2 regions of the Vallitalea pronyensis genome follow, and region 1 is predicted to be linked to the other one. Evidence: a T-box and tRNA genes for the amino acid it is inferred to sense, from the RefSeq annotation. Region 1 holds a T-box; the other holds one or more tRNA genes.
The links. The T-box of region 1 lies ahead of leuS (leucine--tRNA ligase). A T-box ahead of a tRNA ligase gene usually reads a tRNA of that ligase, here a tRNA-Leu.
Positions count from the first base shown of each region.

Region 2: it has a tRNA-Leu gene. The T-box ahead of leuS (leucine--tRNA ligase) is inferred to sense a tRNA for this amino acid. The anticodon was not compared.

Region 1 covers NZ_CP058649.1:2,765,387-2,774,740, reverse strand. Annotated here, with positions in the region: gene HZI73_RS11445 (hypothetical protein) at 1-385, opposite strand, end outside; gene HZI73_RS11440 (hypothetical protein) at 574-1,107, shown strand; gene HZI73_RS11435 (hypothetical protein) at 1,232-1,507, shown strand; gene leuS (leucine--tRNA ligase) at 1,562-3,973, opposite strand; T-box leader at 4,058-4,310, opposite strand; gene HZI73_RS11425 (PH domain-containing protein) at 4,370-5,764, opposite strand; gene HZI73_RS11420 (PH domain-containing protein) at 5,757-6,239, opposite strand; gene fusA (elongation factor G) at 6,405-8,480, opposite strand; gene aroF (3-deoxy-7-phosphoheptulonate synthase) at 9,176-9,354, shown strand, end outside.
Region 2 covers NZ_CP058649.1:6,199,245-6,208,598, reverse strand. Annotated here, with positions in the region: gene HZI73_RS25855 (FtsX-like permease family protein) at 1-1,812, opposite strand, end outside; gene HZI73_RS25850 (ABC transporter ATP-binding protein) at 1,799-2,563, opposite strand; gene HZI73_RS25845 (hypothetical protein) at 2,879-3,142, shown strand; gene HZI73_RS25840 (peptidoglycan recognition protein family protein) at 3,154-3,759, shown strand; gene HZI73_RS25835 (hypothetical protein) at 3,752-3,952, shown strand; rRNA gene HZI73_RS25830 (16S ribosomal RNA) at 4,349-5,877, shown strand; tRNA gene HZI73_RS25825 (tRNA-Tyr) at 6,186-6,267, shown strand; tRNA gene HZI73_RS25820 (tRNA-Leu) at 6,469-6,554, shown strand; tRNA gene HZI73_RS25815 (tRNA-Phe) at 6,781-6,856, shown strand; tRNA gene HZI73_RS25810 (tRNA-Gly) at 6,866-6,936, shown strand; tRNA gene HZI73_RS25805 (tRNA-Gly) at 6,942-7,013, shown strand; tRNA gene HZI73_RS25800 (tRNA-Gln) at 7,037-7,108, shown strand; gene HZI73_RS25795 (superoxide dismutase) at 7,273-7,875, shown strand; gene HZI73_RS25790 (L,D-transpeptidase) at 7,990-8,499, shown strand; gene HZI73_RS25785 (DUF5050 domain-containing protein) at 8,717-9,354, shown strand, end outside.

The sequences.
Region 1 (9,354 bases):
CATCAATAATGAGATCACCTTGTCGGTCTACTATTTTTTTTGGATTGTCTCTGGGGGAAATGTCACCTTCCATTGTGTCATCTTCTACATGATGGTTCGCAAACAATTGTAAGCCTTGCATATCACCAAAGATAGTAGACAATTGATCAATGTTATCAGCTACTTGTTGATGAACAAAAGGTTTCATGGCCTGAAGCAGATGCATGGTATCCTTTAAACTATCCTTTGATGCACCCTTATAAGCCTGAATTGTCATGGAGAGGTTATTCATTAACTTTTCTTGTGTCACTTGATAGATAGCCTCTTTTATGCTTTGCATATAATTATCCATACTCAATACTGGTTTGCTTTTCTTTGAGTAATCGGCGTCATTTTTGTCGTTCATCTTATACTCCTGAAATACTCTTTATTCTAATATATGCCTTCTTATAATCATTGGTAACAATGTGCAGCAAAATGACACTAGGCAATGTATCCCTATCATGTCTATATAAGTTTTTAAAAGTAATTGGAAATTAATGTGTACCTTTCACATAGAATATTATAGATAACCAATTTAGGAGGCATTATAGCATGAATAATGGTTCTAATTTTGATATAGGAAACATGAATAATATGCTAAATCTTGTAAAGTTATTATCAAGTGCACCGGGTAATCCAACACCCCAGACAAACCCACATATTGAGCTTGATCACCTTGTGAGTAACCAGCAAATGAATATGATTAAAGCTTCCCTTCCATATTTGGATGTAAACAAACAAAAAAATCTAGCTATTATCATTAAATATCTAGAGCTAAAAAAAACCATGACATTATACGGTCAAAACAATCTGCATGCCATATCAGATATACAAAAAAGTAACACCTCTAAGCGTGATATGTTATACGCATTACGCGCCTATTGTCCAGATAAACTTAAACAACAGCTTGATATCATTCTGAATATGCAAGGTATGTTGGCAGCTCTTAAAAACCCTGCCCCCATGTATCAAGAACCTCACCAGCAAGGAGGTTCACAAAGTAATCAACCACATGTATCTCCTCAAGATGACAATCTTAATCGAGAAGAGTTAATTCAACAACTTAAGCACTTGATGCAAAATTAACCCAAACTCTACATACTTATTTTAGAATACCTTAGGATATGTTTAGATATAAGATTAACGTATATTTAGCCATTCCTTGATTGATTATCATAAATAAATAATTCTGAGAGAAAGGGTGTATATAATGAGCGAAAAGTCTCATATTTTAAATGACGAAGCATTCCAGAATATTAGTCCACAAAAATTAAAATTAATGGTCGATATGCTCAATGATATGACTGACAAATCCATGGAGCAAAAAGTGCAAGTGCTCTTTTCATATGGTGTTCAAATGAAACAAAAGGGGTTGCAATTCACCAAAAAGGAATCGTCTCTCATTATTGACTCCATGAAAAACAATTTATCTGAATCCGATCGGAATAAATTAGATATGGTTGTAACAATGATGGAAATGATGTAGCGATAACTTAGTATGACAAAAAAAGGGGCTGAAAACAGCCCCTTGTTTTATGGATTACTTGACAACAATATTGATGATTTTATGAGGTACATAGATTTCTTTAACGATGTTTTTACCATCTAGTTTATTCTCAATAGCTGTTCTGGCTTTTTCCATGACACTGTCTTTGGCTTCGCCAACACCAATTGTAATGGTTGCCCTTACTTTTCCATTGATTTGAACAGGCATCTCTACTTCATCTTCTTTCATTTTTTCCTCATCATATGTTGGCCATCCATTGGTAAAGACAGATGTTTCATGACCTAGCATATGCCATAATTCTTCAGCAATGTGAGGAACAAATGGTGCAAGCAATGTAATAAGTGTCTCTAAGGTCTGTTGATCAATACCGTCTTTCTTTCTAGAGATATCCATGAGTTTATTCGTATATTCCATAAAAGCACTTACCACTGTATTAAGATGGAAACTATTCAATCTGTGGGTCACTTCATAGGTAAGTTGATGACGTACTTTCTCCAATTCTTTTGTAACCGTGACGTCCTTCCCTTGGTTTTCCGTAACTAAGTGCCATACCCGGTTAATAAAACGGTACACACCATCAATACCACGATCATCCCACTCTGAATCCAATTCTGGTGGTCCTACAAATAACTCATATAGTCTCAGTGAGTCACAACCATACTTATCCACTAGATCATCCGGTGATACAACGTTACCTTTTGATTTACTCATCTTAGCACCATTTTTACAAATCATACCTTGATTAAATAAACGCTTAAAGGGTTCTTCAAATTCAACAACACCAATGTCATACAAGAATTTTGTATAGAACCTAGCATATAACAAGTGAAGCACCGCATGTTCAATACCGCCAACATACATATCCACTGGTAACCATTCTTTTGCCTTCTCTTTTGATACGATAGCATCCTTGTTATCAGGATCAACATACCTTAAGAAATACCAAGAAGAACCTGCCCATTGAGGCATGGTGTTGGTTTCTCGTTTTGCATGTCCTCCACATGTTGGACATGTGGTGTTTACCCATTCGTGAATATCCGCAAGTGGCGATTCCCCTGTACCTGTGGGTTCATAGGACTCTACATCTGGTAGGGTTATAGGTAGCTGTTCTTCTGGTACGGCAACTGCTCCACATGTATCACAATGTACAATTGGAATAGGTTCGCCCCAATACCGTTGTCTGGAGAATACCCAATCACGTAATTTGTAGTTCTCCGTCTTTTTACCGATTTCATGTTCTTCTAGATAGTTGGCAATGGCTTCTTTTGACTCTGTTGATTTCATACCGTTGAATACGTCAGAATTAATCATCACACCTTCAGACGTATAAGCTTCTTGTAAATCTTCTATTTCATGACCATCTTCTGCAATAACCTGAATAATAGGAAGATCAAATTTTTTAGCAAATGCAAAGTCACGGTCATCGTGGGCTGGTACACACATAATAGCGCCTGTACCATAATCAGCTAATACGTAATCTGAAATCCAAATAGGCGTTTTAGCCCCATTTAACGGGTTAATGGCATAACTGCCTGTGAATACACCTGTTTTTTCTTTTTCTTGAAGCCGATCTACTGAAGACTTCATGGATGTATCAAATACATATTTTTCTACTTCTTCTCGCTGAGCATCCGATGTTAACTGACTAACCATGGCATGTTCTGGTGCAAGCACCATAAATGTTGATCCATACAGTGTATCTGGTCTGGTTGTAAATACTTTTAATTGTTCATCGATCCCCTCAACCTTAAAATCAATCTCTGCCCCATAAGACTTACCAATCCAATCACTTTGCATTTTCTTGACCTTGGCCGGCCAATCAAGGGTTTGCAAATCTTGAAGTAGACGTTCTGCATAAGCAGTAATCTTTAACATCCATTGACGTAGATTTTTCTTGGTCACTTCTGAACCACAACGTTCACAAGCACCATTCACCACTTCTTCATTAGCTAGACCGGTCTTACAATCTGGACACCAGTTTATGGGCATCTCTTTTTCATAAGCCAATCCTTCCTTAAACATTTTAACAAATATCCATTGGGTCCATTTATAGTAGTTAGGGTCCGTTGTGTTGACCTCTTTTGTCCAATCGTAGATGGCACTAATTTCATTAAGCTGACGCTTGAAATTTTGTACATTTTCAGCTGTAGCTTTTGCTGGATGAACCCCCATCTTAATGGCATAGTTCTCAGCTGGAAGTCCAAATGCATCCCATCCCATTGGGTGAAGCACATAATAGCCTTGAAGTACCTTATAACGGCTCCAAACATCACTGAGTACATAACCTCTCCAGTGTCCTACATGTAACCCACTACCTGATGGATAAGGAAACATATCAAGACAGTAATACTTCTCTTTGCCTTCCTCATTTTTATTGACTGGATTGTCTTTCCAAATATCGCGCCATTTTGTTTCTATTTGTTTGTGATTATAAACAACGCTCATCCTTTCTTCCTCCTTTTGCTCGTCCATGACTCATGTAATACATCAAGTCATTAAATTGAATTAAAAAAGCCTCTATGCAAGATGCATAGAGACGTCTATTTTCGCGGTACCACTCTACTTTATTTTGAATAAACACGCTACAGATGGCTTATGGATTAGGTCATTGGCTTATCAAAATACACTCTTCACTTATAACGTAAGCTAACCGTCCTAACCTACTCTTTATTTCAGCTAGGATACTCCAAGGCGAGTTCAATAAAATCAGGTACTGTTTCTCACCAACCAACAGCTCTCTTTAACCCTTTTTTCATCTACTACTCCTTTTCATCATATCTTTCATGATATGGAATTAATCGTATCATAACATAACGTCTTTAGAAAATCAAGGTGAATTTATCAAAGCTTATGTGCATAGTTATCAAATAACCGATTGCTTATATTTTTAACCGTTATATTCTTCCCTACGACTTTTCCCCAGATGTTAATGGTGTAATTACATATACTTTTCCTCTTTTGAAAAAAAGTGGTTGACATTTTCATGGACTGTATGGCATTAATTTTTAGAATGGACTGTTTTTTGGAGAAACCATTATACGACATATAAACTAAGGTATCTGACATAGCAATAGCCGTATTATGATATTGCATGTGTCCAACTAACCAAGCTACAAGCACCAGAATAAAACTTAAGAAACCGTAGGGCACATAATAACTCACTACACTAGCTATCAAAACAGTAACGACTAATTTTTTTAAAATAAACCTGGCGTATACCATAGGAAATGCCTTATCCACTTCCTGTTGGAATTGAAATTCAGGCAACAAATCACGAATGATCTTTTGACTTTCCTTGATGGTGCAAAATGGAAATAAAATCGCTCTTTCACCAGCTTCATCGCCATAACCCATACTCTCAATCTCTATGGAACAACGTTTGGTTAATTGCATGGGTAACTTTTGCCGAATATGCACACCTTTTACTTTATGTATATCAAAGCTGTAATTCTTCTTATGAATCAAACCATGACTAATATGGAGCTTACCATCCTCGGTATACACATGAAATAGAGAATATTTCAAACAATTCTTTATAAGTGACAACACCAATCCCATCATAAAAATACCTAATAGACTTAACACAACGATGTACACACTAAATTGTATCTGTGTAATATACTTTAAACCATTAAAGCTTGTAAGGCTTTCAATATCATCCAGAAAATTATACAAAGCCCAAATGATGACAAAGCTTTGAAAAATAGAACTGGATATGAATGAATACAATATTAAATGCTTAAAACTTAAATGAAAGTGACCTTCTTTTGTGTTTTCATCTTCTTGATCAGGGGACACCTGTTTATGCTTTAAAAGCTTTTCTCGCATTTCCAAGGCTTTTTCTTTTGTTAACAGCAGTGACATTTCACTCTCAAGTGTTTTGGCGCTCTCTGTATCAATTTTAACTCTGGATAGATTAAATAAACGTTCAAATATCCCTTGAGAGATATCAATGGTATTGATTTTATCCAATGGAATCTCTCTTGTCTTAACGGATAAGATACCTTTTTGGTAAATGATGACATGTTCCTTAAAGGCATATATGGTCTTGGACCACTGCAATACATGATATAAACTAAAAGCTGCAATACTGCCAATAATCAGTAATGTCGTAGGGATAAACCCTATTTTATTGCTTAATACAGTATACATAATGACAATGGTTATGATTTGCTTACCAATGCTATCGACAAGTTTTTTTACGATATATAATGGATGATTCCTTTGCTTATGCATGTGTCTCACTCGTTTCTATTATTTTGGTTAGCTTAACGGATATACCTTCTGCCTCTTGATTGGTTAGAGCTGGTATTACATGTAAACCTCCAGCAGTATTTAATTTAATAGAAGATAAACCAAATTTTCGATTAATAGGTCCACAAATAATATCTAAAAATTGAATTCTTGAGATGGGTATAATGACTTTTTTCCTCACAAAAATACCATGAATGAACTCAATCTTGTCTTCATGTATTTTATAACGCCACTCCTTGTACTCAATAATTGGAAAAACAAATGTGTACGCAAGGATATAAACCACCATAATACCTGTTAACCCATTGATGAAATACATGACATTAGCGTTATGTATAATTGGTTTGAGAAACCCATAGACACCTACGAAATAGACAGCATTAAAGACAACTAAAAAAATGGTTCTTGCAATAATCCATGACTTGACAGCTTGTCTATTAATATGGTTGTATTCCATACTTTTTCACCACCCTTTATTGATTTATTTTATTACTTATTCTTCCCCTATTTAACTTGTTCTGTAAATGCATGTTTATTATAACATATTTACTCTTTCTATCAATGGTATTTTGCATAAAAAATAAACCGCAAAGCATTGACTTTGCGGCTGATTTATACTCACTTATTGTTCATTATTCCTATCTTCTATAACCTTCTCTTGTACTTCCATTGGTGCTTCATCATAACGTTCAAACTTAAGGGTAAAAATACCTCTTCCACCTGTCATGGAACGTAAATCCGTGGAATAGCCATACATCTCAGATTGGGGTACTTCCGCTAATATTTCCTGTTTACCTTTAATAGGATTCATACCAAGGACACGACCTCGACGCTTGTTAAGATCACCTATAATATCACCCATGTAGGAATCCGGCACCGTTACTTTAACACTCACAATAGGTTCTAGTAAAACGGGTGCTGCTTCAATGATACCTTTTTTAAACGCTACCTTTGTAGCCATTTTAAATGCCATTTCAGATGAATCCACAGGATGGTAAGAACCATCAACAAGTGTTGCCTTTACACCCACTACAGGATAACCTGCTAGGACACCGCTTAGAACGGATTCCTGCAATCCTTTGTCTACTGCTGGGAAATAATTTTTTGGTACCGATCCACCAACAATTTTTGTTTCAAATACGTAAGGTGTTTCGCGATCACCAGATGGTTCAAATTCAATATGCACATCACCATATTGTCCATGACCACCGGATTGTTTTTTGTGTTTCCCTTGAATCTTAATTTTTTTCTTGATGGTTTCTCTAAATGGTACTTTGGGCTTTCTAAGATCCATGGTTACTTTGAATTTTGCTTCTAATTTACTGCTGATGACATCAAAATGTTGTCCCCCAACACCGTATAATAACTCTTGATGATTTTCAGAGTCCATGACTACTTTTATTGTTGGGTCTTCTTCAATAAGTTTATGAAGTCCCGATGATATTTTTTCTTCTTCACCTTTTTTATTAGGGAATATGGCTCTACAAGCTAAGGATTCTGGGAAATTAATGCCCTTCAACTTAACAGGTCGACTACTGTCACATAATGTATCGCCTGTACTTGTCTTATTCAGCTTAGCTACAGCGCCAATATCACCAGCTCGAATTTCTTTTACCTCTATCTGCTCTTTTCCTCTAAGGACATATATATGGGATATTCTTTCGGATGTATCCTTATTGACATTCATATAGGATGAATCTGCCTTGAGAATACCAGAATATACTCTAAAAAGTGATAACCTTCCAATGTAAGGGTCTACAATTGTTTTAAATACCAAAGCACTCATTGGTTCATTCTTATCACATATCACTTCAATTTCTTTATCATTGTCTGGATTAACCCCCATGACACTGGTATGTTCTTCTTTAGGTGCTGGTAAGTATTTCACGATTGAATTAAGAAGTACCTGCACCCCTATATTCTGAATCCCTGAACCACAAAGTACGGGTACAATACTTCCATCAATAACACCATTATGAAGGGCTGTTTGAATTTCATCAAGTGTAAATTCTTCTCCTTCAAAATACTTCTCCATTAACGTTTCATCACTTTCAGCTACTGCTTCAAGAATCATTTCACGAACAGGTTCTAATGCCTCATTCATATCATCAGGTATATCACATTGTTCTACATGATCCTTTACAAATTTCCGTCCTTGCATCTTTACTACGTTAACAAAACCCACAAAATGTTCACCATCACGAATGGGTACTTGAAACGGTGCTATACTTTTACCAAAAATTTCTCTTAACTGCTCTAATACATTCTTAAGACTTGCTTGATCGTCATCCATGTCCGTTACAAAAACCATTTTTGGAATATCCATTTCTTCAGCATATTCCCATGCTTTTTCTGTACCTACTTCCACACCCGATTTTCCTGAAACGACAATAATAGCACTATCTGCAACACGAGTTGCTTCTTTTGCTTCCCCCATAAAATCGAAATAACCAGGTGTATCTAATAAGTTGATTTTACAATCTTGCCACTCAATGGGAATACATGTTGTATTAATCGAAAAACCGCGTTTCATTTCTTCCTTATCAAAATCACTTATTGTATTCCCTTCTTCAACCTTTCCTTGTCTTTTGATAATGCCTGCAACTTTCGCCACAGCTTCTGCCAGTGTTGTTTTACCACTTCCACCATGACCTAAGAGTGCAACATTACGAATTTGTTCAGATGAGTAGATTTTCATGGATTTTCCCCCAATCATTGGAATATTTTTTGCAAATAAGAAATCGCAACAGATTTTTTCAATAAACTTCATTATATTAATCATGTTGCCGTTTAATTTTTGCCTTATAACACTAAATATGTGATATATTTAATATTCTACTATAATCATTAATTTCCTTCAATAATTTCAAAAAACATTTATTTTTTTTATGTAATTTGCATAAGATTTCTCAAGTTATTGTCTGTATATTTCTATAATTATTGGTGGCAATGGACCAAAAAATAGAATTGACATAAAATTGTCATCACTTAGTATCCATTATGTAAAGTAACAAAAAAACACTTTTAGACTTTAAAGTGTTGACATATCCATGTAATCAGCGTACAATACAAGAAACGTTTTTTTATGGTCATTGATTGCACGTTAGCAATTTACACTTAGCTACATATTAACCTTGGTACTTTGAGCAAATAAATCTTTTTTAATCTAGTTGAAGCATTATTAAAATAGGTTCTGTAGAAGATATTTTATGAAATATTGAAATAACCTTGACCACAATATGTTAATTCGCTATGATTGGAATGATACGTATATTGTGGTCTTTAATTATAGATGTTATGCAAGTATGTCTTGCATATGATCTCATTCATTTCAACATAAATCATGTAGTCAACCATAAATTGATAACGATAATAATTAGGAGGAAATTCTCGATGATAATTGTAATGAAACCCGATACCCCCGAACAGGATATTAAACGCGTCACATCGGTTGTTGAACAACATGGACTAAATGTTCATCTATCCGTTGGCGATCAAGTGACCATTATTGGTGTAATAGGTGATAAATCTAAGCTATACGATTGTAACCTGGAACTTTTTAATGGTGTGGA
Region 2 (9,354 bases), 2.8 Mb from region 1:
ACCAATACTCATTAATATAGGAAGGTTTAAGCTCATAGCCACCATGTTTTCCAATACTTTTATAGCCACAATGGAATGAATAATAGCAATAACAAGTGGTAGGGCAAAGGCCATGGCAATCTGTATACGGATTGCCTTATTAATGGTGCTATCTTCCATACCAATCTTACTTAGAATCGTGTATTTATCCTTATCTTCCATGGATTCTGTAATAATCTTAAAGTAAATAATACTACCTGTTGCCATAATGAAGACTAAGGCAAGGAAAGCACCAAGTATATACACAATCTTAATGATGGTATTTTTCATTTGACCATCGTTATTACCATATTGTGCAAAAGCATAGATGTCACCAGATAAATTTTCGATTCTGCCTTCTAGGGTTTTTCCCAAGGCTTCATCCGTTAATTTGTAAGCAGAAACGTATTGGATGGTACTGCCTTCTGCTAGAATATCATAGGTCTTATCGTTAACAAGCAGAGTGCTAATGGGTAAGCCGATGCCGAATAAAGGTGCTTTTATAATACGGTTGATCGTCACTTCATGTCCATCCAAGGTTAAGGTCTTCATATCAAATATATTGAAAAGTGTCTTCGCATTTAAATTAAGAACAGCTTCAAAATCATGTAACTCCCTTTGAAGGATGACTCTTTTATTGGCGGTATAATCAACTTGATCAATAATCTTAATGTAGTCACTGTATTTCACGATACCCGTAGGGTAATGATAATTCTTTCCTTGTGCACGTTCCTTTTCTATCACAGGAATATGATTTTCGTGTATAATAGCATCCTTCTCTTCATTTACTAATGCTATAACTTGCTCTGCTGCCTCCTTACTTTCAGTCATGGTAATGAATGTATGGGGATAATCCATCTTCTGCACATCATTATTGGAGTAATTAAGGGATGTGACAGTAGCAAAAGCTGTAAGGGTACATGTTAAGAGGATAGCGATTGTGGCATACACTTTGTAATTTCGTCGGATGCGATAACACAAGTTGGAGATGGTCATAATATTGGTTTTACGGTATAAAATCCTTTTGCTATGCATCATACGCTTTAAAATAATGGTTGTGGTACTGCGAAAGAGCATGTAGGTACCAATGATGGTTAAGATTGTCGTAGCAAGTGTATAAAAGAAAAAGCTGCTGTTCATGGCATATTGAATAAGATAATAACCTGTACCAATAACCACAAGGGATAGGATGCCTGTTATCACACTGGCTTTTGGCATGCTTTCTTCTTCTTTGATGGCGTTGATAAGTGACAATAAACGACTTCTAACAATGTTCATGTAACCTTTTAAGGAAAAGAATAGGCTGATGACCCCAAACACAATAGCCGTCTCCATAATGGCTTTATAGGAAATAAAAAACTCAACGTCTACTCCCATGTTGCAATACTTGGACAATACCATCATATAGAGTTTGCCAAACACAGCACCGATGCCACAACCTACGATAATAGCCATAAAACTCATAATGAGGTTTTCCATGGCATAGATAAACCCTACCTTATAATTGGTAACACCCATTAAAGTATATAGACCAATTTCTTTCTTACGCTGGTTTAAAAAGAAAGAACTTGAAAACCATGAAAAGTAGATTAAGAATACCAGTAACATGATGGCTGTCACATAACCCAAGGTACCAACAATCTCTTGTGATGAGATACCAAGAACTTGAGGGTTGTGCTTCATAGCACAAAATTGATAGTATGCCACAACGGAGAAGACAAGAGCAAGAAAATGAAGCTTATAGATGCTAAGGTTACTCTTCATGTTTTTATAAGCAAGACTAACAGCATTCATGGTTTTCCCCTCCCATTCGGGCTAACTGTTCAATTACTTTTTGATAAAAATCTTTTCTGGACCCTTCTTTTTTGAGTTCTGTAAGGACTTGACCGTCCTGTATAAAAATAATGCGGTCACAATAACTAGCAGTGAACCCATCATGGGTAACGATGACAATGGTTGAACCGAATTTCTTATTGGTTTTTCCAAGGCTCTCTAATAATTCTGTAGCGGACTTGGAATCTAGTGCTCCTGTTGGTTCGTCAGCAAGAATCATAGAGGGTTTTGTAATGAGTGCTCTTGTTGCGGCAACACGCTGTTTCTGACCGCCTGATAACTGATAAGGATATTTTTGAAGATGATCCGTTAAGCCAAAAAAAGCGGTCAGTTCATTGATTTTATCTTTTACAACAGATACCCGTGTACCTGCTAGAACCAGTGGTAAAGCAATATTATCCATGACACTGAGGTTATTCAAAAGGTTAAAATCTTGGAATAAAAAGCCAATATTTTCTCTTCTGAATTGAGCCAATTTTTTACCCTTCATGGTAGCTAAGTCAATCCCTTTGAAGGTAATTACACCTTCTGTTGGCTGGTCAATGGTTGATATTAAGTTAAGTAGGGTTGTTTTACCAGAGCCTGAAGGACCCATGATACCAACAAATTCACCTTCTTCTATGTCCATGTCTATTCCATTAACAGCAAAGGTTTCCATACCTTTTGATGTATACACTTTTTTAATGCCCTTTGTTTCGATGACTTTTGACATTGTTTATGCCTCCCTTTTATTTTACATATCTGTATTAAAAAGTTTTCAGTATGAAACACAATAACTTCCCAATGGGTTTATTTATAACAGATATTTTTCTAAATCAATGACTTTATTTTACGTCTACCAGGGGTAAGAATCCATTGAGGTAACTTACAGATTCATGAAAAACCTTACAATTTTGTCATGTATCGTTAGCTATGACTTGAAAAAAGATGACGTGTTAATGTCGTGTTCACCTATGCTACCATATAATTAGTCCTCAAGGTAATGTGGGTAAATCATAGGCGTGAAATAAAATAAGGAGGAATCAATATGCAAAATGGGGTTACCCAAAAAGAATTTTATGAAGCCATTGAGAAAGTGACGCGTGAGACGAATGCTTTAGCCGTTACGATGACAGAGACGAAGACACTTATTCGGGACTATAACGGACTTAGACAGTTCATCAGTGATATAGATGACCGAGTCCAAAGACTGGAAGATTACGCATGCAGCAAAAAGGAGTATCGCGAATATATGGGGTGGATTGTTGGATGCGTTGCAACGATATTGGCCATCATAAGTTATTTTAGCTAGAGGAGGAGAATATGAATATTATAAAGACACAATTAAACATCAATGTACCCTCAAATAATCGACCGGCATATATTATTATACATCATGCACTGGCTCCTCGTTGCAGTATTGATGATATTCATGGCTGGCATCTGAATAGAGGCTTTGCAGGTTTTGGGTACCATTATTTTATTAATAAGGAAGGAAAAATTTATCGAGGGAGAATGGAAACGCAAAGAGGAAGTCACTGTAAGCAAGAAGGTATGAACATGAAATCCATTGGCATCTGCTTAGAAGGGTGTTATCAAGATTATCAAGGAAACGGCGATAAAGTTGTACCAGATGCACAACTAGAAGCACTTAAAAACTTGACCTTATATTTAATGAAGAAATATAAGATTAAACAAGAACGGATTAAGAAACATCATGATTTTGTACAGTACAAGTTATGTCCAGGAAATTATTTTCCATGGGAAAAGTACATGGGTTTGGTGGCAGAAAGCACAGATGCAGGACAGATTAAAGCGTTAATAAAAGAAAATCAATACTATAAGGAAGAAATTGAAAAATTACAAGAACGTTTAGGCGGCATTAAGAAAAAAATATATGAAATTGAGAGGATGGTTGAAGATGAATAGCATATTAAAAAAATTAACCAATACAAAGACAATTATAGCCATTGCCAGCGCAATTATACTGATACTAACTAGTCTAGGTGTGGAGGTTGACAATGAACAAGTAATGACGGTTATAAAAGCCCTTTGCAGCATAGGGGTATTGCTTGGGATCATAAATGATAATGGTATGAAAACCACACATTGGAATAAGTAGTAAAAGCCATTGTAAAACCTGCATGATTGTATTTATTGAAAAATATTAAAAAGTCCTTGACACTCCTACCTATATTTGATATTATAGTCTTCGACGCAGTTTTTGAACAATGAAAAATGAATAGTATATTAAACAACAACTTTAGATAATAAAGTTGACCCAAATAATTCCTTTGTAAATTCAGAGAATTGTTTTGCGAAGCTTAACAATCTCAAACAAAGAGACGGTAGTCTATAAAATACAAATTGCCAGATTAGTCTGGTCAAGATCAACGAATCTTAAGAGTACTGGTTACTTGAGAGATTGCGTTTTTCAACTAAGATTTTCTAACCTTTACCTTTTAAGATTGTACTTTCTTAAAAGTAAAGCTAAGAAAAACTAAGTTAAAAAACTTTTTAACATGAGAGTTTGATCCTGGCTCAGGATGAACGCTGGCGGCGTGCTTAACACATGCAAGTCGAGCGAGAAACTTGAGGATGATCCTTCGGGTGATTCCTTAAGTGGACAGCGGCGGACGGGTGAGTAACGCGTGGGTAACCTGCCCTATGCAGGGGGATAACGCACTGAAAAGTGCGCTAATACCGCATAAGACCACAGGATCACATGATCTGGTGGTAAAAACTCCGGTGGCATAGGATGGACCCGCGTCTGATTAGCTAGTAGGTGAGGTAACGGCTCACCTAGGCGACGATCAGTAGCCGACCTGAGAGGGTGATCGGCCACATTGGGACTGAGACACGGCCCAAACTCCTACGGGAGGCAGCAGTGGGGAATATTGCACAATGGGGGAAACCCTGATGCAGCGACGCCGCGTGAAGGAAGAAGGTTTTCGGATCGTAAACTTCTATCAGCAGGGAAGATAGTGACAGTACCTGACTAAGAAGCCCCGGCTAACTACGTGCCAGCAGCCGCGGTAATACGTAGGGGGCAAGCGTTATCCGGATTTACTGGGTGTAAAGGGTGCGTAGGCGGCGGAGTAAGTCAGATGTGAAAGCCCCAGGCTCAACCTGGGGACTGCATTTGAAACTGCTTTGCTAGAGTGCAGGAGAGGAAAGTGGAATTCCTAGTGTAGCGGTGAAATGCGTAGATATTAGGAGGAACACCAGTGGCGAAGGCGACTTTCTGGACTGTAACTGACGCTGAGGCACGAAAGCGTGGGGAGCGAACAGGATTAGATACCCTGGTAGTCCACGCCGTAAACGATGAATGCTAGGTGTCGGGGGTCGAACCTCGGTGCCGCAGCAAACGCATTAAGCATTCCACCTGGGGAGTACGATCGCAAGATTGAAACTCAAAGGAATTGACGGGGGCCCGCACAAGCGGTGGAGCATGTGGTTTAATTCGAAGCAACGCGAAGAACCTTACCAAATCTTGACATCCTTCTGACCGTTCCTTAATCGGAACTTTCCTTCGGGACAGAAGAGACAGGTGGTGCATGGTTGTCGTCAGCTCGTGTCGTGAGATGTTGGGTTAAGTCCCGCAACGAGCGCAACCCTTATCTTTAGTAGCCAGCAAGTAAAGTTGGGGACTCTAGAGAGACTGCCGGGGACAACTCGGAGGAAGGTGGGGATGACGTCAAATCATCATGCCCCTTATGATTTGGGCTACACACGTGCTACAATGGTAGTGACAAAGGGAAGCGAAGTGGTGACATGGAGCCAACCCCAAAAAAGCTATCCCAGTTCGGATTGTAGTCTGCAACTCGACTACATGAAGTTGGAATCGCTAGTAATCGCGAATCAGCATGTCGCGGTGAATACGTTCCCGGGCCTTGTACACACCGCCCGTCACACCACGGGAGTTGGAAGCGCCCGAAGCCAGTGACCAAACCTTTATGGATGGAGCTGTCGAAGGTGAAGCCGATGACTGGGGTGAAGTCGTAACAAGGTAGCCGTATCGGAAGGTGCGGCTGGATCACCTCCTTTCTAAGGAAAATCGTTAAACTTAATTAAAGGCAAAAGAATGAGAAGTTCATGAACCTGAAGGTTAAGAACCAGCTGAGGCTGAAACGATAAAGTAGAATTGCATGGGAAGTTTATAACGCATTAAATAAATGCTCTTATGAGAAATTTATAGTCATAATCGTTAAAACCATTTGGTGTTTAATATACCTATTCATGAAACTGCGACGACGTTTATCATAGGAATCATTTTGCTATACAAGATTGTTCTAAGTTTTTCTTAAAACCTATTGACAATTTTGTGAAATATGATATTATATATCATGTTCTATGGAGGGGTTCCCGAGTGGCCAAAGGGGGCAGACTGTAAATCTGTTGGCACCGCCTTCGAAGGTTCGAATCCTTCTCCCTCCATTTAAGAATTGGCTTTGCGAAAGCAAAACAATTTCTTACCATTAAAGCTTTTTATTGGCTTTGCGAAAGCAAAACAATTTCTTACCATTAAAGCTTTTTATTGGCTTTGCGAAAGCAAAACAATTTCTTACCATTAAAGCTTTTTTATTGGTTGTGTATAACCAAAGCAATGTCTTACATGACAAATTACTATGTTTATATGCCGGAGTGGCGGAACTGGCAGACGCACAGGACTTAAAATCCTGCGATCCTTACCGATCGTACCGGTTCGATTCCGGTCTCCGGCATTATAATAAATAAGGCTTATGATATGTTGTATCTTAAGCTAAATAAGGAAATTTATCGTTTAAAATACATTGTATTTTAAGCCAAGTAAGGAAATTTATCGTTTAAAATACGTTGTATTTTAAGCCAAAGTAAGGAAATTTATCGTTTAAAATACGTTGTATTTTAAGCCGAAAATTAATTGACAGTATTTCAAATATCTGGTATACTTGAAAAGCTTATTTTTTCGCCCAGATAGCTCAGTCGGTAGAGCAGAGGACTGAAAATCCTCGTGTCGGTGGTTCGATTCCGCCTCTGGGCACCAATTCAATATGCGGGTGTAGTTCAATGGTAGAACACCAGCCTTCCAAGCTGGATACGTGGGTTCGATTCCCATCACCCGCTCTTATGCGTGAGTGGCTCAGTGGTAGAGCATCGCCTTGCCAAGGCGAGGGTCGCGGGTTCGAATCCCGTCTCGCGCTTTTGTGTTCTAATTAAATAATAGTGGGTAGTCGCCAAGCGGTAAGGCACTAGACTTTGACTCTAGTATGCGTAGGTTCGAATCCTGCCTACCCAGTTTGAAAAGATACGGAAGTATCTTTTTTCTATGTCCTATCTTCCATCGACTCAAGCGACGATCGTATGAAACAAATACGATACACATGACATCATTCCAACTAAAATAATACAATAATTATCTTCGGCATATAATGGTAAAAGAATATGCAAAGAGGTGATGATATGTATAAACCACAACATTATAATTTTAGTACGGTAAAAGGTATGACTAAAAAACAACTGGATGAACACTATGCACTGTATGTAGGGTATATCAATAAGTTCGAGGAGATTAGTCAATTACTCAAAGAGAAAAGCAGTTATAAAGACCCAAATGCTACGTACAGTACGTTACGAAGCCTGAAAAAAGGTGAATCTTTTTCATTAAATGGCGTCATTCTTCATCAATTGTACTTTGCCAATATAACAGGCAAGAAATCCAATATATCTGGAGAAATACTCCATATGATTAATCGTGATTTTGGTTCGTATGAAATCTTTATGGAGATGTTTAAAAGTACAGGATTATCCATGCGGGGCTGGGTCGTTCTCATTCAGAGCGAAAAAAATGGGAAATTACGTATTATTGGCCAAGACTCACACGATAACGGCTCCGTATACAATGGAAACCCTCTTTTGGTGATGGATGTCTATGAGCATGCTTATATGATTGATTTCGGTATTAATCGGAAGAAATACATAGATGTGTTTTTCGATAACATTAATTGGGAAGTGGTCAATAATCGTATTAAAAAGATAATCAAACCGCCTTATCGCCGTTCATAATATGCATAGACATGAAACATAATGACTGATGGTAGCTATCAAGTTGCAGATCTATCTTCTATAAAAGGGTTCTTTGAATATAATTAGATAACAAAATAGTGAAAGGTTGTTTACATGAAAAAGAGTTTCGGTCTATTTTTACTGATTATGGGAATCATTGTATGCTTAATATATAGTTGTGATAGGGATCAAGTAAAGGATGTGGATGCACGCTTTGTAGGGAATGATGTGGTAGAAGATATGGAAGGCTTATGGGTAGAAGTCAGCTTAAAAGAAGAAGGGCATAAAGTCATTGTAAGAGAAGATAATGAAGTGATTCGAGAAATGATTTGTTCAGGTGGTACCCCTGATGAACCTACGGTGCTGGGTACATTTACATTACAAAACCGAGGAGAATGGTTCTATTCTGAGCGATTCAAAGAAGGAGCAACCCACTGGGTACGTATTACTGAACAGTATCTCTTTCATGGCATTCCTAGAACAAAAGATTGGGAAATTATCCAAGAAGAACAAGACAAATTAGGAGGACCTGCAAGTCATGGTTGTATTCGCCTAGGGGAAGAAGATGCGAAATGGTTCTATGACCATGTACCGGATGGCACAACAGTTGTCATTCATGACTGACACACATGATTAACTTGCTGCAATCTGGAAAAAATATAACTATATATAAAAGAAGAGGCATAAGTCCTATTAAAGTGTCTCAATTTAAATAGAATGTTTCATAAATTGACTTAACTTTACACACAAATTTAATACAATTGTAAAAACTATATGATACAATAAGATAAAACTACCATAATAAGGTATTTCTACCTTCTTAGAAGGAGAGGAACTGGTGATGTACAAAAGATATTTATTTCTTTTTACGACAATCCTCATGATAAGTCTTTTATCCATAGGCTGTAAAAGTAAAAAGGATGATCATAAAACCAAATCGGACGATAAAGTTGTGAATCATGTGGTATCAAGTGCAAATGTATCCAATGAAGACAAAGATGGCGTGTTGTTTGCGACAGCCATTAATTTTGATGAATGGATATATTTTGGCAACCCGGATGACCGTCATCGAATCTACCGTATGCATGTGGATGGTTCAGGTCTTACCAAAATTGTAGATGCGCGCATGGAAGGCTTTCATGATTTAAAAGAGTGGGTTTATTATCTCGATACAACCCAGCCCCATACACCTGCTAAATTAGCAAGAGTGAAATGGGATGGATCAGAAAAAGAAGTGCTAGTTGAAGAGAATGTAGAGATGTTTCAGCAAAGCGACGATTACATTATTTATGCTTTTGAAAATAATATCTACCGGATTAATCTTGATGGGTCAGCGAATATGAAAGTCGTATCCAGTGATGAAAAGGTCTGTTATATGAAGGTTTTTGACCATGTTATCTACTATAGTACCAGTGAAGGTTTGTTCAGTATAACGGAAGATGGTGTCAATCAATACCTTATAGCGGAAGGGGAATTTCC